Regions from separate parts of the Microbispora cellulosiformans genome, predicted to be linked through region 2. Evidence: riboswitches for the same ligand, from Rfam matches in the RefSeq annotation. Region 2 holds a riboswitch; the other holds the start of a gene.
What was found. Region 2 has a riboswitch for glycine ahead of gcvT (glycine cleavage system aminomethyltransferase GcvT). Riboswitches for the same ligand answer to the same signal wherever they lie in the genome.
Positions count from the first base shown of each region.

Region 1: another riboswitch for glycine. It lies ahead of gcvP (aminomethyl-transferring glycine dehydrogenase); the one in region 2 lies ahead of gcvT (glycine cleavage system aminomethyltransferase GcvT).

Region 1 is NZ_VYTZ01000005.1:316,918-328,208, reverse strand. It holds gene F5972_RS15785 (mannose-1-phosphate guanyltransferase) at 1-29, shown strand, start outside; gene F5972_RS15780 (FHA domain-containing protein) at 308-811, shown strand; gene ftsR (transcriptional regulator FtsR) at 831-1,487, shown strand; gene F5972_RS15770 (bifunctional nuclease family protein) at 1,586-2,056, shown strand; gene F5972_RS15765 (MerR family transcriptional regulator) at 2,212-2,829, shown strand; glycine riboswitch at 2,875-2,967, shown strand; gene gcvP (aminomethyl-transferring glycine dehydrogenase) at 3,148-5,973, shown strand; gene F5972_RS15755 (hypothetical protein) at 6,066-6,602, shown strand; gene F5972_RS15750 (hypothetical protein) at 6,621-7,028, opposite strand; gene F5972_RS15745 (alpha/beta hydrolase family protein) at 7,121-7,759, shown strand; gene F5972_RS15740 (DUF5999 family protein) at 7,746-7,946, opposite strand; gene F5972_RS15735 (TetR/AcrR family transcriptional regulator C-terminal domain-containing protein) at 8,244-8,822, opposite strand; gene F5972_RS15730 (hypothetical protein) at 8,956-9,408, shown strand; gene F5972_RS15725 (RNA polymerase sigma factor) at 9,498-10,910, opposite strand; gene F5972_RS15720 (hypothetical protein) at 11,091-11,291, opposite strand, start outside.
Region 2 is NZ_VYTZ01000018.1:33,118-44,408, forward strand. It holds gene F5972_RS32765 (glutamine synthetase family protein) at 1-1,262, shown strand, start outside; gene F5972_RS32770 (aldehyde dehydrogenase family protein) at 1,229-2,614, shown strand; gene F5972_RS32775 (3-oxoacyl-ACP reductase) at 2,619-3,383, shown strand; gene F5972_RS32780 (gamma-glutamyl-gamma-aminobutyrate hydrolase family protein) at 3,421-4,116, shown strand; gene F5972_RS32785 (hypothetical protein) at 4,400-4,918, opposite strand; gene F5972_RS32790 (hypothetical protein) at 5,931-6,290, opposite strand; gene F5972_RS32795 (AfsR/SARP family transcriptional regulator) at 6,687-7,463, shown strand; glycine riboswitch at 7,720-7,817, shown strand; glycine riboswitch at 7,818-7,913, shown strand; gene gcvT (glycine cleavage system aminomethyltransferase GcvT) at 7,957-9,048, shown strand; gene gcvH (glycine cleavage system protein GcvH) at 9,045-9,434, shown strand; gene F5972_RS32810 (L-serine ammonia-lyase) at 9,469-10,842, shown strand; gene F5972_RS32815 (hypothetical protein) at 10,916-11,291, shown strand, end outside.

The DNA.
Region 1 (11,291 bases), on a different contig from region 2:
TCGTCGAGCAGGCCGCCGGCTCCTGCTGAGCCGTGCCGACCCCTGCTGAGCCCTGTTGAACCCCTGCTCCCTCTTTCGTGATCAGGATGGGATGCGGGGGATGCATGTGTCGGGATGGACCTTGAACCTCTGTGGGCTGTAGCGTTGGTCAGTCCACGCCCAGCCGCGGCTTCTTGACCTTTGTGCCTGATCAGCGTAAGTTGCGGCATTCGCAGTTTGAGCCAGACCCGAGCAGTCAAGCCACACCCGAGCAGTTGAGCCAGTCCCGAGCAAGTCGTGAGAGTCGTGAGAGAGGCCGAGCCGTTCGATGCCCAGCGTCTACTGCACGCAGTGCGGTCATGCCAACCCCGAGGATGCCCGTTTCTGTTCACGGTGCGGTTCGCCGCTGAGCGCTCCGGCGCCCGTCGCAGCCGACACCACCTCGACGATCTCCCTGGAGGCGCTGGAGGCGGAGACGGGCCAGACGCTGCTTCCGGACCGGTCCGCGATCGAGCAGATGCCGCCCGGCACGGCTCTCCTTGTGGTCATGCGCGGCCCGAACGCGGGCAGCCGTTTTCTGCTCGACAGCGATCTCACTACGGCGGGTCGCCACCCGGAAAGCGACATTTTCCTGGATGATGTAACCGTGTCCAGGAGGCATGTCGAGTTCTACCGCCGCGGCGGCCAGTTCACGGTCCGCGACGTGGGCAGCCTGAACGGCACCTACGTCAACCGGGAACGCATCGAGGAGTCCCCGTTGCAGGGCGGCGACGAGGTGCAGATCGGCAAGTTCCGGCTGGTGTTCCTCACACGTGGTCCTGGAGGGCTGTGATCGGTGAGGAGGAGAAGTCATGAGCGCACAGGCCGTACGGGCGTTCATGAGCATCGGGGAGGTGCTCGGCCTGCTGCAGGCCGAGTTCCCCGACGTGACCGTCTCCAAGATCCGGTTCCTGGAGGGTGAGGGGCTCATCGAGCCCCAGCGGAGCCCCTCGGGCTACCGCAAGTTCACCTACAACGACGTGGAGCGCCTGCGGTACATCCTGCGGGCGCAGCGTGACCAGTACCTGCCCCTCCGCGTGATCAAGGATCAGCTGGACGGGCAGGTGGCACGCCCGCAGAGCGTCTCCGACGGCCCGCCGGCGGTGCGTCTCAGCAGGGACGAGCTCATCGAGGCCGCGGGCATCGACGAGGAGACCCTGGCCGAGATGGAGAGCTTCGGCCTGGTCGTGCCGGTCGCCCGCCGCTACGACGGCGAGGCGCTGGAGATCGCGCGCAGCGTGGGGGCGCTGGCGCGGTTCGGCCTGCGCGCGCGGCATCTCCGGGCGGTGCGGGCTCTGGTGGAGCGGGAGGCCGGCCTGATCGAGCAGGCGGTGGCGCCCGTGCTGCGCCGGAAGGCGACGGGAGCGATCGCGGAGGCCGACGAGACCGCCCGCGAGATGTCCGGTCTTCTCCAGGAACTGCACAATGCGTTGCTGCGTAGCAGCGTTCGTGGCGTTCTGGGCCAGTAGAGGTGGGCTGATGGGGCGGTGACCGGCACATCCGCTCCCTGGCGGGTGTTACGTTGAATGCCTGGTGATATGCCGCGACGCTTGAGACGGAGCCGCCCGTGTTGCAGATGGAGGTCGTGGGGGTTCGCGTTGAGATGCCCACAAACCAGCCGATCGTTCTCCTGAAGGAGGCGAGCGGTGATCGGTACCTGCCGATCTGGATTGGCATGACCGAGGCGACCGCCATCGCGCTGGCCCAGGCGGAGGAGCCCCCGCCGAGGCCGCTGACCCACGACTTGTTCCGCGATGTGCTTGAGGCGTTGGGGGTGCGGTTGCGCACCGTCAACATCGTCGCGCTCCGCGACGGGATCTTCTTCGCCGACCTGGTGTTCTCGAACGGGGTCGAGGTGAGCGCACGCCCTTCGGACTCGATCGCGCTGGCGTTGCGCACGGGGGCGACGATCTACGCGAGTGAGGACGTCATCCAGGAGGCGGGTGTGAGCATGCCCGACGACCAGGAAGACGAAGTGGAGAAGTTCCGCGAGTTCCTGGACAAAATCACACCGGAAGACTTCGGGCGAGCGGGCTGACGTGCCGCACGATTTCGGGAAATTACGCTTCACGACGCGCCGGACGGGGTCGTTGACTGACGATGGCCCCGGTCCTACGGTGCAAGGGAAACCACGGTTGTAATTCGCGAACCCCCAGATCAGACCGTGGGATGAGAGAAAGCCGGAGGTCCGCAGTGGCGGTCAGCAGCGGCGAGGGTAGGTCGGCCGGCCAGCACGACCCGGTTCGGCGGGCGGCACGCGAGCGCGCCGGCGAACAGGGTCTGCTGTTCGACGAGCAGCCGACGGCGCTGCCCGAGAACATCGGTTACCGCGGGCCGACGGCGTGCGCGGCGGCCGGGATCACCTACCGGCAGCTCGACTACTGGGCCCGGACCGAACTGGTGCTCCCGACCATAAGAGCAGCTCAGGGGTCCGGTTCGCAGCGACTCTACAGCTTCCGCGACATCCTCGTCCTGAAGGTCGTCAAACGTCTCCTCGACACGGGGGTCTCCCTCCAGCAGATCCGCACCGCCGTACGGCACCTGCGCGACCGCGGCGTCAACGACCTGGCCCAGATCACCCTGATGAGCGACGGCGTGAGCGTCTACGAGTGCACCAGCGCCGACGAGGTGATCGACCTGCTGCAGGGCGGCCAGGGCGTGTTCGGCATCGCGCTCGGGCGGGTCTGGCGGGAGGTGGAGGGCTCCCTGGCCGAGCTGCCGGGTGAGCGCGCGGAATCCTCCCCGGATGCGGAGGGGGACCATCCCGCCGACGAGCTGGCCCGCCGCAGGAAGGCCCGCAAGACCGGCTGAGAAACGGGTACAACGGAAGTAACCGGGTAGAGTGGACACGGCCGACGACCTCGTGCGGGAGAGACCCCTGAAGTTGCAGGGGCGCCGAAGGAGCAAACCTCCCCGGAAACTCTCAGGCATCCGTACCGCACGGACGAGGCGACTCTGAAAAGCAGGCCCGCCGGCCAGGCGGCGCCTCACCGAAGGGGAAAGCCGGGCCCGGCGGCCCGGTGAAGCTCTCAGGTCCGATGACAGAGGGGGAGACCGCATCACGGCCGGTCGCGCCCACGGGCGCGAGGCGGTCGCCGCAGGTCTCGACCCGCCCAGGAGGCCCCTGTCATGACCGACCGCTCGACGCTTGAGGATCTTTCCGCCCCGCCTTTCGCGACCCGTCACATCGGTCCTTCCGACGACGACCGCTCCCGCATGCTGGAGGTCGTCGGCTACGAGTCGACGGCCGACCTGCTCGCCGTGGCCGTGCCCGAGGCGATCCGCACGCGGACCCCGCTGAACCTGCCCGAGGCGGCGGGGGAGGCCGAGGCGCTGGCCGAACTGCGCGCGATCGCCGCCCGCAACCGGGTGCTGACCCCGATGATCGGCCTTGGGTACCACGACACGATCACTCCGGGGGTCGTTCTCCGCAACGTGCTGGAGAACCCGGGCTGGTACACGGCGTACACGCCGTACCAGCCGGAGATCTCGCAGGGGCGGCTGGAGGCCCTGCTGAACTTCCAGACGGTCGTGTCAGACCTCACCGGCCTCGACGTCGCGGGCGCGTCCCTGCTGGACGAGGCGACCGCCGCGGCCGAGGCGATGACGCTGGCGCGGCGCGCGAGCAAGGTCAAGGCGGACGTCTTCGTGGTCGACGCGGACGCGCTGCCGCAGACCAAGGCCGTGCTGGAGACCCGCGCGGAGCCGCTCGGCATCACGCTGGTGGAGTCGGACCTCGCGGGCGACCTGCCCGAGTGCTTCGGGGTCCTCGTCCAGTATCCGGGCGCGAGCGGCCGTGTGGCGTCCTTCCGGGCGCTGGCCGAGCGGGCGCACGCCGCCGGCGCGCTGCTCGTCGCGTCGGCCGACCTGCTGGCGCTGACCCTGCTGGAGCCCCCGGGCGAGCAGGGCGCCGACATCGCCGTCGGCTCCTCCCAGCGCTTCGGCGTCCCGTTGGGCTACGGCGGCCCCCACGCGGCCTACATGGCGGTCCGCGAGGGCCTGCAGCGGCAGATGCCGGGCCGCCTGGTCGGCGTCTCGGTGGACGCCGACGGCCGTACGGCCTACCGGCTGGCCCTGCAGACCCGCGAGCAGCACATCCGGCGGGAGAGGGCCACCAGCAACATCTGCACCGCGCAGGTCCTGCTCGCCGTCATGGCCTCGATGTACGCCGTCTACCACGGCCCCGACGGCCTCCGGAGGATCGCCCAGCGGGCGCACCGGCACGCGGCCGTCCTCGCCGCCGGGCTGCGCGAGGGAGGCGTGGAGATCGTCCACGACGAGTTCTTCGACACCGTGCTCGCCCGCGTGCCGGGCCGGGCGGAGCGGGTCGTGGCCGCCGCCGCCGAGCGGGGCGTCAACCTCCGCCTGGCGGACGCCGACCACGTCGGCGTGGCCTGTGACGAGAAGACCGTCGTCGCCCACCTGCGGGCCGTCTGGGAGGCGTTCGGCGTGCCGGGGACCGTGGTCGAGGACCTCGACCGGGCGACCTCCGACGCGATCCCCGCGGGCCTGCAGCGGACCTCCGGCTTCCTCACCCACCCGGTCTTCCACTCCCACCGCTCCGAGACGGCCATGCTGCGCTACCTGCGGCGGCTGCAGGACAGGGACGTCGCGCTCGACCGCTCGATGATCCCGCTGGGTTCCTGCACGATGAAGCTCAACGCGACCACCGAGATGGAGCCGGTCACCTGGCCGGAGTTCGCCGCGATCCACCCGTTCGCGCCGGCGGAGCAGGCCGAGGGGTACGCCGAGCTGATCGGGACCCTGGAGGGCTGGCTGGCCGAGGTCACGGGCTACGACCGGGTGTCGATCCAGCCGAACGCCGGCTCGCAGGGCGAGTTCGCCGGGCTGCTGGCGATCAGGTCCTACCACCGCTCCCGGGGCGAGGACGGCCGCGACGTCTGCCTCATCCCGTCGTCCGCCCACGGCACCAACGCCGCCAGCGCTGTCATGGCGGGCATGCGGGTCGTCGTGGTGGCCTGCGACGAGAGCGGCAACGTCGATCTCGCCGACCTCGCCGCGAAGATCGGCAAGCACCGCGACGCGCTCGCCGCGATCATGGTGACCTACCCGTCCACCCACGGCGTGTACGAGGAGACGATCGTCGAGATCTGCGAGCGGGTCCACGAGGCCGGCGGACAGGTCTACGTGGACGGGGCCAACCTCAACGCGCTGGTCGGCCTGGCCCGGCTGGGCGAGTTCGGGGCGGACGTCTCCCACCTGAACCTGCACAAGACCTTCTGCATCCCGCACGGCGGCGGCGGGCCCGGCGTCGGCCCGGTCGCGGTCAAGGCCCACCTCGCGGAGTACCTGCCCGCGCACGTGTCGGCCGCGCCGTACGGCTCGGCGGGCATCCTGCCGATCTCCTGGGCGTACGTCCGGATGATGGGCGGCGACGGCCTCCGCCAGGCCACCGAGCAGGCGATCCTGTCGGCCAACTACCTGGCCCGGCGCCTCGCGCCGCACTACCCGGTCCTCTACACCGGCCGGGACGGCCTGGTCGCGCACGAGTGCATCGTCGACCTGCGCCAGATCACCAAGGAGACCGGCGTCACCGTCGACGACGTGGCCAAGCGGCTGATCGACTACGGCTTCCACGCGCCCACGATGTCGTTCCCCGTCGCCGGGACGCTCATGATCGAGCCGACCGAGAGCGAGGACCTGGCCGAGCTCGACCGCTTCGCCGACGCGATGATCGCCATCCGGGGCGAGATCGCCAAGGTGGCGTCGGGCGAGTACGACAAGACCGACAACCCGCTGCGCAACGCGCCGCACACGGCCGAGTGCCTCACCGCCGGCGACTGGGCCCACCCCTACTCGCGGGCCGTCGCGGCCTACCCGGTGCCCGGCCTGCGCGACGACAAGTACTGGCCGCCGGTGCGCCGCATCGACCAGGCCTACGGCGACCGCAACCTCGTCTGCTCCTGCCCGCCCCTGGAGGCGTACGAGGACTGACCGGTTGCGCATGTCGGCCCCGCCCGGAGGCCGGGCTCGTTAAGATCGCGGATGCACGGTTCCTGTCCCTGCGACCTCTGCGAGGCCACCTCATGACGGCCATCGACCCCGGGCGGCCCGGCCGGCTCGACCAGGCGCACCGGCTCTCCGAGACGGGCGACCTCGACGCGGCGGCAGCGATCTTCGCGGAGCTCGCCGCGGACGAACAGGCGCCCGACCGCGCCGAGGCGGCGGCGGGCCTGTCGGCCGTCGTGGAGGAGATGGCGGAGCGGCTGCTCGCCGAGAGTGAGCCGGAGCGGGCCGCCGACGTGCTGCTGGAGGCGCTGTCGGTGCCCGCGGTGGCCGACCGGGCGCGGCTGCGCGTGCTGCTCGGCATCGCGCACCTGGAGATGGCCTGCGCCCAGTTCGCCGGCGCGGTGGAGGAGGGCCGCGGGGAGGGCCCGGACGCCGAGACCGGCGCGCTGGCGATCGAACTGCTGGCCCGCACGCTGCCCCTGCGGGGGCGCGACGCGGACGCAGAAACCGTGTGGCGTTACGGCCTCGACCACCCCGACCGGGCGCTCGCCGAGCAGGTGCGGCTGCGCCTCGGCCGGGACGTCGGCCCGGTCATGGAGAGCGTCGAGGCCTGACAGGCCGGCGCATGCCGGTCAGCGGTGCGTGCGGCGGCTCAGCGCGTACGCCAGGTTGACGGCGACGATCCCGCCCCAGGCGAGCAGGAGCCCCGGCCCGTTCGCGGCGCCCGCGGCGATCGCGGTCAGCGGGATGCCGATGCCGAGCGAGCCCAGGGCCACGCCCACCGAGCTGTCCTTCGGGCGCCTCCCGGGCATCGGCTGGTGCCCGATCTGCGCGGCGACCTCGTTGCGGACCCGCGCGGCGATCTCCACGTCGAGCTTGTCGAGGAACGAGTCGACCAGCGCGTCCTCGTACTCCGGGCCGAGGTCCCGGCGGGCCGCCATGACGGCGCGCAGGTCCTCCCGGGTCGACGGCGTCCCCGCCTGCTGCGGCGGCCTGTAGCCCTGCCCGGCGGCGGGCGGTTGCGATGCGATCTCCGGCACCCTGACATTCTGGCCCACATTCGCGGGGCCTGCCATCCTCCCCACGGAGGGTCCGCACCTCCTGCCCGGGGCGGAGCCGATACGGTCACCGCATGGGAACCGCGGTGGAGATCGAGACTCCGCACGGTCCGGCGCTGGCGGAGGTGGACGAGGCCCCGGGCGCCCGGCTGCTACTGGTGCTTACGCACGGGTCCGGCGGCGGGGTGGACGCCCCCGACCTGCTCGCCGTACGGGAGGCCGTGCTGCCGGCGGGGGTGACGGTCGCGCGGGTGGTCCAGCCGTTCCGGCTGCGCGGCGCCCGGGCGCCGGGATCGGCCGTGAAACAGGACGAGGCGTGGCTGGCCGTCGTGGCCGCGCTGCGGGCCCGTCACCCGGGCCTGCCGCTCGTCCAGGGCGGGCGGAGCAACGGCGCGCGGGTCGCCTGCCGCACGGCACGTGCGGCGGGGGCCGGGGCGGTGGTGGCGCTCGCCTTCCCGCTGCACCCGCCGGGGAGACCTGAGCGGTCGCGGGCGGAGGAGCTTCGGCAGGCGGGGACCCCTGTGCTCGTCGTCAGCGGGGATCGGGATCCGTTCGGCGTGCCGGACGAGAAGGACGCCGCCCGTCTCGTGGTCCTCCCGGGGGAGGGGCACGAGTTCCGGAAGAACCCCGCCCGGGTGGGCGAGGAGGTGGCGCGGTGGCTGCTCCCGTGGCTGCTGGAGCAGGAGACCTGCTACTCCGCTAGGCCGCGCTGATCGCCATGTCGGTGGGGCGGTGCGGAGCGATGACGCCGCCGTCCGGCAACAGCTCTCCGGTGTCCTCGAACAGCACCACGCCGTTGCAGAGCAGGCTCCAGCCCTGCTCGGGGTGGCAGGCTACCGTTCGCGCGGCTTCTCGGTCCTTCGCGTCCGCAGTGGGACAGGCCGGTTCATGAGGGCACATCGCCGGGGCTCCCCGTGTTCTTTATCGTTCGTCTTACGTTCGTGTGTTCCGCCGGGTGTCCGTCGCGCCGCGTATGACGTACGACACATCGGACTACTCCAGTCTGCGGTTCGGCCCCATCTGCATGACATAGTCCGTTCGGGGCATTTCCGCCGGTCGGGCTGGGGACCCGACCACACCCCCCGAGCGGCCTCACACACACTGATGTGACCTAGTACACAAGAATGCCCCATTCGAGATAACGCTCCAACCTCGACACGCCGACCATCCGGTAACCAGGAGGCCACAGCTCCGGTGTCAGCCGCCGTGTTGTCCGCCTAGTCCGCTGATCAGCGCGTCGAGGCCGTGCTCGAAGTCGTGCTCGCCCTCGGCGGTCCGCGCGTCGCGCACGGTCGCGTCCGGGTCGGCCCACCCCGACCGCTGGACCTCCACCGCGACGCTGCCGAAGACGTACGCCCGCAGCGCCCGTACGGCCGCCTCCGGGTCGCGCGCGCCCGCCTCGCCCAGTTGCTCGGTCTGCTCCCTGATCGCGATCAGGGCCGAGCCCTTCGGCGGCTTGGTGAGGGCCAGCGACAGCACGCCGGGGTGTTCGAGCAGCGCGGCGCGGCTCGCCCTGGCCCAGGCGCGGGCCCTGTCCTGCCAGCCCGGCGCCTCGGCGGGGTCGACGCGTACGGTCGTCACGTGCTCGGCGAGCGCGTCCATCAGCGCCTCCTTGCCCCGGGGCAGGTGATGGTAGATCGCCATCGCCTCCACCTGGAGGGCGTCGCCCAGCCGGCGCATGGTCAGCCGGCGCAGCCCCTGGCCGTCGGCGATGTGCAGGGCGGCGTCGATGATCCGTTCCCGGGACAGCGGCACGGGTGGTCGCTTGGCAGGCATGACGATCATGCTGCCACAGTTTTCCTTACTTCGTAAAGGGCGGCGCACCCTGCGGTGCGAGGCCTCGCGCGGACCGCGTACGCTACCGAGTGCACGACGTGACTGCACAGGGTGGATACCTAAGGGGCTGACGATGGCGTTTTTCCGTCCGCGGGTGAGCCGGGAGGCGGAGGTCCGCTACCACGCGGATCTGGAGATCCGGCGGAACTTCGGCGACGTGCTGGAGAAGGTCCGGGTGGCGCAGCGGCGGTTCCAGGAGGCGAAGGCGGCCGGGGCGCCGCTGCCCGTGCTCCGCGAGGCGGCCCTGGGCCTCGACACCGCGCTGACCGAGGCGCTGCGCGCCGCCGAGGCGGGACAGCGCGCGACCTTCGGGGTGAAGTCCTACGACAGCAGGATCGCCCGGCGCAAGGGACGGGCGACGCCCGACGGCGCGCTGTGGACCGACGAGGTGAACCGCCTGCGCACGATGCGCGAGGCGCACCGGCTCAGCGGCATCCCGCGGGTGCCCCGCGCCGGGCGTACGGGCGACCCCGCCCATCTGACCCCGCGCGACGTGCGCGGAGGCCTCGCCTCCGCCCGCGCCTGACCGCCCGCTCCTGAGACAGCCGTACGGCCCGCACCCCCGAGGGGCGCGGGCCGTACGTCGTTCAGGCTGTATCTCAGCTGGCCCGAATCTCAGCTGGCCCAGTCGAGCAGGGGCCGGGTGTTGCTCGGGTGGCGCAGCTTGGAGAGCGACTCCTTCTCCAGCTGGCGGATCCGCTCCCGGGTCAGGCCCAGGTGCTTGCCGATCTCGTCCAGCGTGTGGGGCTTGCCGTCGGCCAGGCCGAACCGCAGGCTCATGATCTTTGCCTCGCGCGGCGACAGGTTGCCGAGCACGCCCTTGAGCTGCTCGGCCAGCAGCTGCCGGTCGACGACCTCGGACGCCTCGGGCGAGTCGACGTCCTCGATGAGGTCGCCGATGCGGGTCTCGCCGTCCTCGCCGATGGTCGAGTCGAGGCTGATCGGCTGCCGGCTGGTGCGCAGCAGCTCCTCGATTTGGTCGGGCGTCTTGTCCAGCTCGGCGGCGAGCTCCTCCGGGGTGGGCTCCCGGCCCAGCCGCTGGTGCATGTCACGCTCCACGCGGGACAGCTTCGACAGCATCTCCAGCACGTGGACGGGCAGCCGGATGGTGCGCGCCGAGTCGGCGAAGCCGCGCTGGATGGCCTGCCGGATCCACCACATGGCGTACGTGGAGAACTTGTAGCCCTTGGTGTAGTCGAACTTCTCGACCGCCCGGATCAGGCCGAGGTTGCCCTCCTGCACCACGTCGAGCAGGGCCATGCCCCGGTCGGTGTACTTCTTGGCCACCGAGACCACCAGCCGGAGGTTGGCCTCCAGCATGTGGTCCTTGGCCCTGCGGCCGTCCTCGATGGCCCACTCCAGGTCCTCGCGGACGTGCGCGGGCAGGTGGTCGCCGCTCTCCAGGGCCGTCTCCAGCTTGTACTCGGCGTACAGCCCGGCCTCGATGCGCTTGGCCAGTTCCACCTCCTGGGCGGCGGTCAGCAGCGTGCGGCGGCCGATCGACTTCAGGTAGGTGTGCACCGAGTCGCCCATGACCGAGGAGGTGTCGTCGAGGTCGAGCGGCTCGTTGTCCGCCGCCTCGGCCTCCGCCTCGGCGCCGGCGACGTCCTCGTCGTACGGCTCCTCGGCGGTGGTGTCGGCGTTCGCCTTGGCCGTCCGCCTCTTCGCGGCGCCACCGCGGGCGGGCGCGTCCCCGGCGGCCTGGGCCGCGGCCTGGGCGGCCCGGCGCGACTTCCTGGCGGGCGCCTCTCCGGAGGTCTGCGTGGACTTCTGCGTCGACTTCTGCGCGGGCGTCCGCGCGCCGGCGGTGAGGCCCGGCTCGTTCTCGGCGGCCAGGTTCACGCCCGCCTCGGTGAGCTCGCGGAGGATGGAGCGGCCCTCGACGGGGCTGACGCCGGCCTCTGCGAAGGCCTCGCGCAGCTCCGACAGAGAAAGGCGACCCTGCGTACGGCCGCGCTCCAGGAGCCGGTCGAGCGTCGTCGGGGTCACCTCGCGCTCGTGCGAGTTCGCCACGGCGGTCCGGGGCATGAAGACACCTCCTCCTTGCGGAGTTCATGATCGATTCGGGGTTTCAAATGCTTGTGATCGGGGCGCGGCGTCCGGCGGCTCAGCGCACCAGTATCAATAACGCTCTCGTGCCCGGTTTGTTCCCAGACTCGGCAGGGCAGGTCTTCCGGTTCGGCCGTGCGGGCCGTTTGAGCCGTTTCCTCAGTCGTTGGGCGTGACGATGTCGATGCTGAGCTCGGGCACCGGCATCGGGCTCGCGTCCTCCAGACGCTCCGGCGTCCAGTAGCCGCCGACCTGCGCCGGGTCGTCGGTGAGGTCCTTGGAGACCACGGAGGAGTCCCCGGTGCCGGGATCCTCGGTGGGGGCGGGGCCGAGCTTGACGGCGGGGGCGTTCTGCACGAC
Region 2 (11,291 bases):
GGCTGCAGGGCAAGCGGCTGTCGGCGCGGTACTTCCTGGAGGAGGTGCTGGACCACGCCGCGGAGGGCTGCAACTACCTGCTCGCCGTGGACGTCGACATGAACACCGTGGACGGCTACGCCATGTCGTCCTGGGAGCGCGGTTACGGCGACTTCGTGATGCGGCCCGACCTGTCGACGCTGCGCCGGGTGCCCTGGCACGAGGGCACCGTGCTGCTGCTGGCCGACCTGGTGTGGGAGGACGGCTCTGACGTCGTGGCCTCTCCCCGGCAGATCCTGCGCCGCCAGCTCGCCCGGCTCGCCGAGCGCGGCTGGACCGCCCAGGTCGGCACCGAGCTGGAGTTCGTCGTCTACGACGACAGCTACGAGCAGGCGTGGCAGCGGGGCTACCGCGATCTCACCCCGGCCAACCTCTACAACGTCGACTACTCGCTGCTCGGCACCTCGCGCATCGAGCCGCTGCTGCGGAAGATCAGGCTCGGCATGGAGGGCGCCGGGCTGTACGTCGAGTCCGCCAAGGGCGAGTGCAACCTGGGCCAGCACGAGATCGCCTTCCGTTACACCGACGCGCTGACCACCTGCGACAACCACGTCTTCTACAAGAACGGCGCCAAGGAGATCGCCGCCCAGGAGGGCAGGTCGATCACCTTCATGGCCAAGCCGAACCAGCGCGAGGGCAACTCCTGCCACATCCACCTCTCGCTGCGGGACGCCGACGGCGGGCCGGTCATGGCGGGCGACGGGCCGTACGGGCTGTCGGAGACCGGGCGGCGGTTCGTGGCCGGTCAGCTCGCGGGGTTGCGCGAGCTGACGCTCTCCTACGCCCCCAACATCAACTCCTACAAGCGGTTCGTGCCCGGCAGCTTCGCCCCCACGGCCGTGAAGTGGGGGGTGGACAACCGCACCTGCTCGATGCGGCTGGTCGGCCACGGGTCCTCGTTGCGGGTGGAGAACCGGGTGCCGGGCGGCGACGTGAACCCGTACCTCGCGGTCGCGGCGATGATCGCGGCCGGGTTGCGCGGCGTGGACGCGGAGCTCGATCTGGAGGAGCCGTTCGGCGGGAACGCCTACGACTCCCCGGCCGAGCGGGTGCCGGCCACGCTGCGCGACGCCCTGGCCCTGTGGGAGGGATCGAGCATCGCCGAGGAGGCGTTCGGCAAGGACGTGGTCGACCACTACGCCAACAACGCGAGGGTCGAACTGGCCGCCTTCGACGCGGCGGTCACCGATTGGGAGCTCTATCGGGGGTTCGAACGGCTGTGAAGATAATCAATCCGGCGACCGAGGAAGTGATCGCCGAGGTGGAGATGGCGGACGCCGCCGAGGTGGACCGCGCCGTCGAGCGGGCCGTACGGGCCTTCCCCGCCTGGCGGGCGGTCGCGCCGGGCGACCGGGCCCGGCTGCTGCGCCGCTTCGCGCGGCTCGTGGAGGAGCACGCGGAGGAACTGGCGCGCCTGGAGATCACCGGCGCCGGGCACACCGTGGGCAACGCGCGCTGGGAGGCGGGCAACGTCCGCGACGTGCTCGACTTCTACGCGGGCGCGCCCGAACGCGACCACGGCAGGCAGATCCCGGTGGCGGGCGGGGTGGACGTCACCTTCGCCGAGCCGCTGGGCGTGGTCGGGATCATCGTGCCGTGGAACTTCCCGATGGTCATCATGACCTGGGGGGTCGCCCCGGCCCTGGCCGCCGGCAACACCGTGATCGTGAAGCCCGCCGAGTGGACGCCGCTGACCGCGCTGCGACTGGCCGAGCTCGCCCTGGAGGCCGGGCTGCCGGAAGGAGTGCTCCAGGTCGTCCCCGGCGAGGGGGAGGTCGCTGGAGCCCGCCTCGTCGAGCACCCGGACGTACGGAAGATCGTGTTCACCGGCTCGACCGAGGTCGGGAAGCTGATCGCCGCGAAGGCCGCCGAGCAGGTCAAGCGGGTCACGCTGGAGCTGGGCGGCAAGAGCGCCAACATCGTCTTCGCCGACTCCGACCTGGAAAAGGCGGCCGCCTCGGCCCCGATGGCGGTCTTCGACAACTCCGGCCAGGACTGCTGCGCCCGCTCGCGCATCCTGGTGGAGCGTTCCGTCCACGACGACTTCCTCGCGCGGCTCATCGAGGCCGTACGCGACGTGAAGGTCGGGGACCCGAACGACCCGGCGTCGCAGATGGGCCCGCTGATCAGCGCCGAGCACCGGGAGCGGGTCGCCTCGTTCGTCGCCGAGGCGGACGTGTACGCGCGGGGGTCGTGCCCGGGCGGGCCGGGCTACTGGTTCCCGCCCACGGTGCTCGCCGGGTCGTCCTCGGAGTCCTTCCGGAGGGCGTTCACCGAGGAGATCTTCGGGCCGGTCGTCGCCGTCGTGCCGTTCGAGGACGAGGCCGACGCGGTGCGGATCGCCAACGACACGGCGTACGGCCTGTCGGGGTCGATCTGGACCCGCGACGTCGGCCGGGCGCTGCGCGTGGCACGGGCCGTCGAGGCGGGCAACCTGTCGGTCAACTCGCACTCCAGCGTCCGCTACTGGACCCCCTTCGGCGGCTTCAAGCAGTCGGGCCTGGGCCGTGAACTCGGCCCCGACGCCCTGTCCGCCTTCACCGAGACCAAGAACGTCTTCATCTCCACGGAGTAGATCAATGCAGCGTTTGCAGGACCGCGTCGCCGTCATCACCGGAGCGGGCAGCGGCATCGGGCTGGCCACCGCCCGCCGGTTCGCCGAGGAGGGCGCGAAGGTCGTGGTCGCCGACCTCGACGAGACCGCCGGGGCAAAGGCCGCCGACGAGGTGGGCGGCCTGTTCCTCCGGGTGGACGTGGCGAACGAGGACGACGTGGCCCGGATGTACCGGACCGCGTCCGAGGAGTTCGGCAGCGTGGACATCGCGTTCAACAACGCGGGCATCTCCCCGCCCGACGACGACTCGATCCTGGAGACCGGGATCGACGCGTGGCGCCGGGTGCAGGAGGTCAACCTCACCAGCGTGTACCTGTGCTGCAAGCACGTGATCCCGTACATGCGGCGGCAGGGCAAGGGGTCGATCATCAACACCGCGTCGTTCGTCGCGGTGATGGGCTCGGCCACCTCGCAGATCTCCTACACCGCGTCCAAGGGCGGGGTGCTCGCGATGAGCCGGGAACTGGGCGTCCAGTTCGCCCGCGAGGGCATCCGGGTCAACGCGCTGTGCCCCGGGCCGGTGGACACCCCGCTGCTGCGGGAACTGTTCGCCAAGGACCCCGAGCGCGCCCAGCGCCGCCTGGTCCACGTGCCGATCGGCCGCTTCGCCCGGGCCGAGGAGATCGCCGCGGCGGTCGCGTTCCTCGCCTCCGACGACGCGTCGTTCATCACCGCCTCGGAGTTCCTGGTCGACGGCGGCATCTCCGGCGCGTACGTCACCCCGCTGTAGGCGGAAGCGTTCTGTCAGACGAGGGGGGAGGCAGGGCATGTCCCGTCCGGTCATCGGCGTGACCTGCTATGTGGAGCCGGCGCGGTTCACCGTGTGGGACATGCCGGCGGCGCTGCTGCCGTACATGTACGTCGACCACGTCGTGCGGGCGGGCGGGCAGCCGGTCATCCTGCCGCCCGCCGGGGAGCCCGCCGCGCTGGCCGGCCGTCTCGACGGACTGATCATCGCGGGCGGGGGCGACATCGACCCCGCGCGGTACGGGGCCGCCCCCGCCGAGCAGACCGGCTACATTCGGAAATTTCGGGATGACGCCGAGTTCGGGCTGATGAGCGCCGCGCTGGCGGCCGGGCTGCCGTTCCTGGGCATCTGCCGTGGCCTGCAGGTGCTCAACGTGGCGCTCGGCGGCACCCTCCACCAGCACCTTCCCGCGGTCGTGGACCACACCGGCCACTCCCCCGCCCCCGGAGTCTTCGGCCGTCTCCCCGTACGGCTGTCGCCGTCGCTGGCCAAGGTCTACGGAGACGAGGAGCTGGCCCCGGCGCACTACCACCACCAGGCGATCGACCGCCTGGCCGAGGGCCTGGAGGTCACCGCCCGCTCTTACGACGGCACCATCGAGGCCGTCGAGGTCACCGGGGCGGCGTTCGCCCTCGCCGTCCAGTGGCACCCCGAGGCCGACGAGGACGGCCCCCTCTTCCGCGCCTTGGTCGAGGCCGCCGGAACTCGCTCCTGATCCACGCGTAGCGGTCAGTCCGTCATCCAGAGGTACCAACAGCAGAAGCCAGCCGAGCATGATCGGCTCACGAAGCATCCACCTGACGCCGGGGGCGGCCGCCGCCGTCATGGTCACCGTCGACAACAGCGTGGTCGCGACCGGCACCGCGATCCATACCGCCCGGGCAGTCCGCGGAACCGTCCGCATCGAATCCCCTCCCGAAACGGCACCGCGACTGAGAGCCGGCATGGCAGTCATCCGGGAAGACCATCTCGCCTGTACGGAAACCGAGGCGGGGCTCTCAGCGCCTGCGGCTGCCTTCTGTTTTGCCTATTCGTGCGACCTCATGAGGTCCGGAACCGCACATCCACACACCGACACCGTTTCGCATGTCCGGCTTCAAACCGAGTCGATGACCAGAACATAATGGCCAGACCCGCCAAAACTCATCGATGTAGTCTGCTTGAATGCCCGCCGCGATCTCTACCAAAGTGTCCTGAAACCCGATGCCGAACACTTCCCACCCGTGCACGACCACTCCCCCCCGAGCGGGTTCACCCATCGAGACGGTGGGAGCGATATGCCAGTCGACGGCATGAGGAAAGTCCGAAAGCACCAGCCGAAGAGCACGTCCGGCATGAGCGAACCGCAGGGCGAGCAGGCGCCTTCGAAGGTCATCCCCGAAGAGCAGGCCGTCTTCGGCGTAGATTCTCCGCAGCTCTGCGACGGCTTCCTTACCGAGGCGATCCACCTCGGCATCGAACGCCTCGTCCTCGCACAGAAGCGAGATCCACTGGGCAAATTCCTCACCAGAAGTCAAGAGCACTCCACCCCCGAAGAAACCGCCGGGTCACCGCTCCTCTGAACGGCCCGCCTTTCTCGCGCGTACCAGACCGAACACGATAACGGCAAGAGCGGCCACCAATCCGCACGACGCCGAGGTCCACAGATCTTCCTCGCTGACTCCGTCCCCGGACAGGTCCAGCAGCACGGCACCGAATGCGCCACCCCCGAACCACAGGACACCAAGTCCTATCCTGAGCCACATTCCTTGTCCTTTGAGGACACGCGCACTGCGCCTTCGACTACACCGTGATTTCTTCTCCGACGCGACTGAAAACTGTAGACGGCGGAGACTATATAGCCGATCAGCGCCGCCACGACCGCGGTTACGCGCCTGCCGACGGCCGCACCGAAAAGGCACTTAACGGCATTCCTGATTGACCCAGTATCCGACCCCAGTGCCGACTGCGGCAGCCGCCGCATGACACGGAGAACGACGAGAAGGGTCGCCCCGGCCTCGCGGGACGGGATCGACTTGCAGGAATCGGCCGGTGGCGGGGGTGTAGAGGCGGACTCCCATGAGGACGATGATCGGCCCTTCCGGCGGCGTCGGTGCCGTCGTAGGTGTAGGCGCCCTGGCCGTCGTTCACCGAGGCCCCCGGCCCACCGGGTCGAACGTCGCGACGGCGATGCTGCCGTCCGCGTCGGTGACCGAGTACGCCCGGCCCAGGGCGTCGTACGAAGTCGTGACCGAGACCCCGCCCACGGTGACCCAGTCTGCAGACCGGTGGCGTTGTCGTAGGCGTAGGTACGGTCCGGGTAGTGCCGTACTTCCGGCGCCGGTCTCGGGGATGCTCGTCGTGGCCGTACGGCCCGCCTCGTCGACCTGTGCGGGTCGCCGGCCCCGACGTCGCGACGCTCTGGGCGGTCTGCCCCCACTAGAGACGACGGTCTTCTGGCTGGCCGGCTGGAAGAGGTTCCACCCGGAGGGGGTCGTCGAAGGCGATCGGCGCGTAGCCGGTCTTCTCGATATGAGTGTCGCCGGGCGGTCACGCCTGCGCCGTTGACGACCAGGGCTGCACCGTCGTCGTGGTCACGAGGTGGTAGTCGGTATCCGGGTCGGGCTTGCCTTCGTCGTAGGTGTAGTCGTTGTGCCGGCGGGCGGAGACGCGCGTGCCGTCGGCAAGCATCGCCTGAGAGGCGAGGCCGTCGCCGCTGACAACGTCCTCGCCGTCGTTGTAGGCCGTGACGTCCGCCAGCAGGTCGGCGCGCTCGGCGGCGCCGGCGCGTCCGGCCACGTACGCCCCCGTGTTCACGGCGCGGCCGTTGACGTCCATGTAGGTCAGGGACGCGTACGGGTAGCCGGCCGCCGCCGGTGTGCAGGAGCCGCCCCCGGCCTGCGGCGGCACGCGCCAGGCCGGGAAGACCCCGGCACCCGGGCGCCGGTTCGTGGACGGATCGCACCGTCCAGAGGACGGCCGCCAGCGCGTCCAACCGCCCGAAGGCGAAGACGGGGAACAGGGATCCCACATGCCGGCGTTTGCACCGGCCGATGGCCAATCACGGCGATGTAACCGCTTTCATAACATGCACGTGCATGTTCGCTGGGCATTCATGACTTTACGGAACGCAATGCCGAGTGCCGAACAACGCATCTGCGGGCGGCCGGAAAACGCGCAATTTTGACGAGTGAAGCCGGAGAGAGATATCGTCAAACGCCGATCAAAGCCGCCGTCGTCGGCGCGTTCACGCTGCCTTGCGCGAGGGGAACCGTGTTATACGCCGTGCTCGGACCGTTTTCGGCCATGAACGACCGAGGAGACGCCATCGCCGGCCTCGCCGCGAGACATCGGCAGCTCCTGGCGCTGCTCGTCCTCAATGCGAATATCGCGCTGCACCGGGACCAGCTCACCGGACTGTTGTGGAATGGCCGCCCCACCATTTCAGCGCCGCGCAATCTTACCACCTACGTCGCACAGGTGCGGCGGCGGCTCTCCCCCCGCGACCCCGGCCTTTCTCCGGTCCACACCGTGAAGGGCGGATACCTTCTTTCCGTCCGGCCCGGATCCGTGGACGTTGCAGAATTCAACCAATGGGCGGCGCAGGGCAGAATCGCTCGCGAGAATGGCGATTACCACAATGCGGTGCGGTTGTTCGAGAAGGCGCTGAGCCTGTGGCGGGGCGACGCCCTCCTCGATGTGCGGCAGATCGACAGGCTCCGCACGTGGGCCGAACGGCTCGACGAGGACCGGCGCGCGGTGACCGAGGACCTCTTCGACGTACGGCTGGCGCTCGGGCACCACCGCGAGATCGTCGGCGGCCTGGCCCAGTGGGCGACCCGGCACCCGCTGCGCGAACGCCCCCACCGGCAGCTCATGCTCGCCCTGCACCGGTCGGGCCGGACCCACGACGCCTCCGCCTCCTACCAGCGGCTGCGCCGCACCCTGGTCGACCGCCTCGGCACCGAGCCGTCCCCCGACACCCAGGCCCTCCACCAGCGGATCCTCACCGGCGACGCCTTGAACGCCTTTCCTGCCCGAGGCCACACGCCCCCGAGGGGGATCACCCCAAGCGCGAATTAGGCCAGGCTCGCCGACCTCCTCCGCTGGCTGGAGCAGGCCCGCGCGGACGCGGAGAGGCGTGGCAAGGACCCGGACGACCTCGCCGAGGTCCGCGCGATCCGCCAGGAGGTTGGGCATGCGGATGCGTGGTGACGTCTAACGGCTGCGCGCCCCTCGGGGCGCCGTCGGCCCAGAACGGGCACCGTGAGTGTGACAAAGCGGGCGGCCCGGCAGGTTACGGGGGCGGCGGCGAACCACTAGGCTGGCAGCTCACCGATCATCCCGTGCGGGAGAGCGTCCTGGCAGCCGGTCAGGGCCCCTGAAGGAGCAAGCCCTCCCCGCGAACCTCTCAAGGCAAAGGACCGCGCGGGCCAGGTGACCTCTGGAAAGAAGGCCGTGAGGCCTCGCCGAAGGTGAAAGTCCGGCAAAGATCGGACGAAGCTCTCAGGCGCCGATGACAGAGGGGGAGGATGCCCGATAGTTCAGTGCAGCATCCGTCCTTTCCGAGGTCCGCATGTCCCGATCCACCCCGCTTCGCGGGGTACACGAACGCCTTGGCGCGACCCTGACCGACTTCGCCGGATGGCAGATGCCGTTGAGGTACGGCAGCGAGTCGGCCGAGCACAACGCGGTGCGCACGGCCGCGGGGCTGTTCGACCTGTCCCACATGGGGGAGATCTTCGTCACCGGCCCGCAGGCGGGCGAGGCGCTCGACCACGCCCTGGTGGGTCACCTCAGTATCCTCGGCCCCGGCCGCGCCCGTTACACGATGATCGTGAACGAGGACGGCGGCATCCTCGACGACCTCATCGTCTACCGCCTCGACGAGGACCGGTACATGGTCGTCGCCAACGCCTCCAACTACGCCGTCGTGGCGCGCGAACTGATCGCCCGGTCCGAGGGGTACGACGCGCGGGTGACCGACAGGTCCGACGAGTACGCGCTGGTGGCCGTGCAGGGGCCGCGCGCCGCTGAAATCCTGCGCGGGCTGACCGACGCGGACGTCGACGGCCTGAAGTACTACGCCATCCTCCCCGGTGTCGTCGCCGGGGCGCCCGCCCTGATCGCGCGGACCGGCTACACCGGCGAGGACGGCTTCGAGCTGTTCGTCCTCAACGAGCACGCCGTACCCCTGTGGGACGCGCTCACCGAGGCCGGCCGTGACCTCGGGCTCGTCCCCGCCGGGCTGTCGGCCCGCGACACGCTGCGCCTGGAGGCCGGCATGCCGCTCTACGGCAACGAGCTGACCTCCTCGGCCACCCCGTTCGACGCCGGCCTCGGCCGGGTCGTCCGCTTCGACAAGCCGGGCGACTTCGTGGGCCGGTCGGCCCTGGAGCGGGCCGCGCAGGACGGCGCCACGCGGCGGCTGGTCGGGCTGGTGGCCCGCGGCCGCCGGGTGCCCCGCCACGGCTATCCCGTCACCCGGGAGGGCGCCGTCGTCGGCGAGGTGACGAGCGGCGCACCGTCGCAGTCCCTCGGCAAGCCGATCGCCATGGCGTACGTGAGTGAGGACGCCCTCCGCGAGGGCGGCCTGACGGTCGACATCCGGGGCAGCCATGAACCGGTCGACGTCGTCGATCTGCCTTTCTACAGGAGGAGCAAGTGAGCAGCATTCCCGAGGACCTGAGCTACACCAAGGAGCACGAGTGGGTGGCCGGGATCGATGACGGCCTCACCGTGACGGTGGGCATCACGGCGTACGCCGCCGAGCAGCTCGGCGACGTGGTCTACGTGCAGGTGCCGGAGGCGGGCACGACGGTGGCGGCCGGTGACGCGGTCGGCGAGGTCGAGTCGACCAAGTCCGTGAGCGACATCTTCGCTCCGGTCGCCGGCGAGATCGTCGAGACCAACTCCGCCGTCGTGGACGACCCCTCCCTGGTCAACACCGACCCGTACGGCGACGGCTGGCTGTTCCGCGTGCGGGTGGAGGGGGAGCCGGAGGACCTGCTGTCCGCCGCCGAGTACGGCACGCTCACCTCCGGCGAGTCCTGACGGTCCCGGCCGCACAAGCGAAAGGCGACGATCAATGGCGATCAGCGTCTTCGACCTGTTCAAGGTGGGGATCGGGCCGTCCAGCTCGCACACGGGCGGCCCGATGGCCGCGGCGCACAGGTTCGCCCGCGGGCTGCACGAGGACGGGCTGCTGGAGAAGGTCACCCGGGTCGAGGCCGTCCTGTACGGCTCGCTCGGCCTGACCGGCAAGGGCCACGGCAGCGACAAGGCGGTGCTGCTCGGCCTGTCCGGCGACAAGCCCGAACTGGTCGACGTCGACACCGCCGACGAACGGCTGGCCGCGATGCGGGCGAGCGGCACCGTGACGTTGTACGGCCTCCGGGAGATCCCGTTCGTCGTCGGCGAGCACCTCGTCTTCGAGCGCAAGGTGTCGCTCCCCCACCACCCGAACGGCATGCGGTTCACGGCGTACGCCGACGACGCCGTGCTGCGCGAGAAGGTGTACTACTCGGTCGGCGGCGGCTTCGTGGTGGACGAGAACGCCACCGGCGCCGACCGGATCAAGCCCGACGACACGGCGCTGCCGTACCCCTTCACGACCGGGCGGGAACTGCTCGCGCACTGCGCGGAGACCGGCCTGTCGATCTCCGGGCTGATGATGGAGAACGAGCAGGCCTTCGGCCGTACGCCGGAGGAGATCCGGGCCCGCCTGCTGCACCTGTGGGAGGTCATGGCCGAGTGCGTGCGGCGCGGCACCACCCGTGAGGGCGTCCTGCCCGGCGGGCTCAAGGTGCGGCGCCGGGCGCACCAGCTCCACCGCAAGCTGCAGGGCGAGGCCGAGGGGGCCGACCCGCTGCGGGCGATGGACTGGATCACGCTGTTCGCGCTGGCCGTGAACGAGGAGAACGCGGCGGGCGGCCGGGTCGTCACCGCCCCCACCAACGGCGCCGCCGGGATCATCCCGGCCGTCCTCTCCTACTACCTGCGGTTCCTGCCGGGCGCCGGCGAGGACGGCGTCGTCCGCTTCCTGCTCACCGCGGGCGCGATCGGCGTGCTGTTCAAGGAGAACGCCTCCATCTCCGGCGCGGAGGTCGGCTGTCAGGGCGAGGTCGGCTCCGCCTGCTCGATGGCCGCGGCGGGCCTCACCGAGGCCCTCGGCGGCACCCCCGAGCAGGTGGAGAACGCGGCGGAGATCGGCATCGAGCACAACCTCGGCCTGACCTGCGACCCGATCGGCGGCCTGGTCCAGATCCCGTGCATCGAGCGCAACGCCGTCGCCTCGATCAAGGCGGTCACCGCCGCGCGCATCGCGCTGCGCGGCGACGGCCGGCACTTCGTGCCGCTCGACAAGGCCATCAAGACGATGCGCGACACGGGCCGGGACATGCTCGACAAATACAAGGAGACCTCGCGCGGCGGCCTCGCCGTCAACGTGATCGAGTGCTGACCGCGCTCGCCTCATGCGTACGAGGGACGCCCACTAGGGTGGTGCCCTCGCCGACGAGGAGGAGGGCCGTCACGTGAGGTGGCGCGAGGCGCTGCGCCCGCATCGGGCGTTCCTGGTCCTGCTGGCGGCGGGCGCCGCCCTGCGGGCGCTCGCCGTGCTCGGCTACCGGCCCGCGCTGTGGTTCTGGGCCGACTCGTTCGCCTATCTCAGCTCCGCCCTCGACCTGCGGCCCCTGCCCTCCCGGCCGTCCGGCTACTCGCTGTTCCTGTGGGCGCTGAGCCCCCTGCACAGCGTCACCGCGGTCGTGGTCGTCCAGCACCTGCTCGGCCTCGGCATGGCGGTCTGCGTCTACGCCCTGCTGCGCCGCCGTACGCGGCTGCCGGGCTGGGGCGCGGCCCTCGCCGCCGCGCCGGTGCTGCTCGACGTCCACCAGATCCAGCTCGAACACC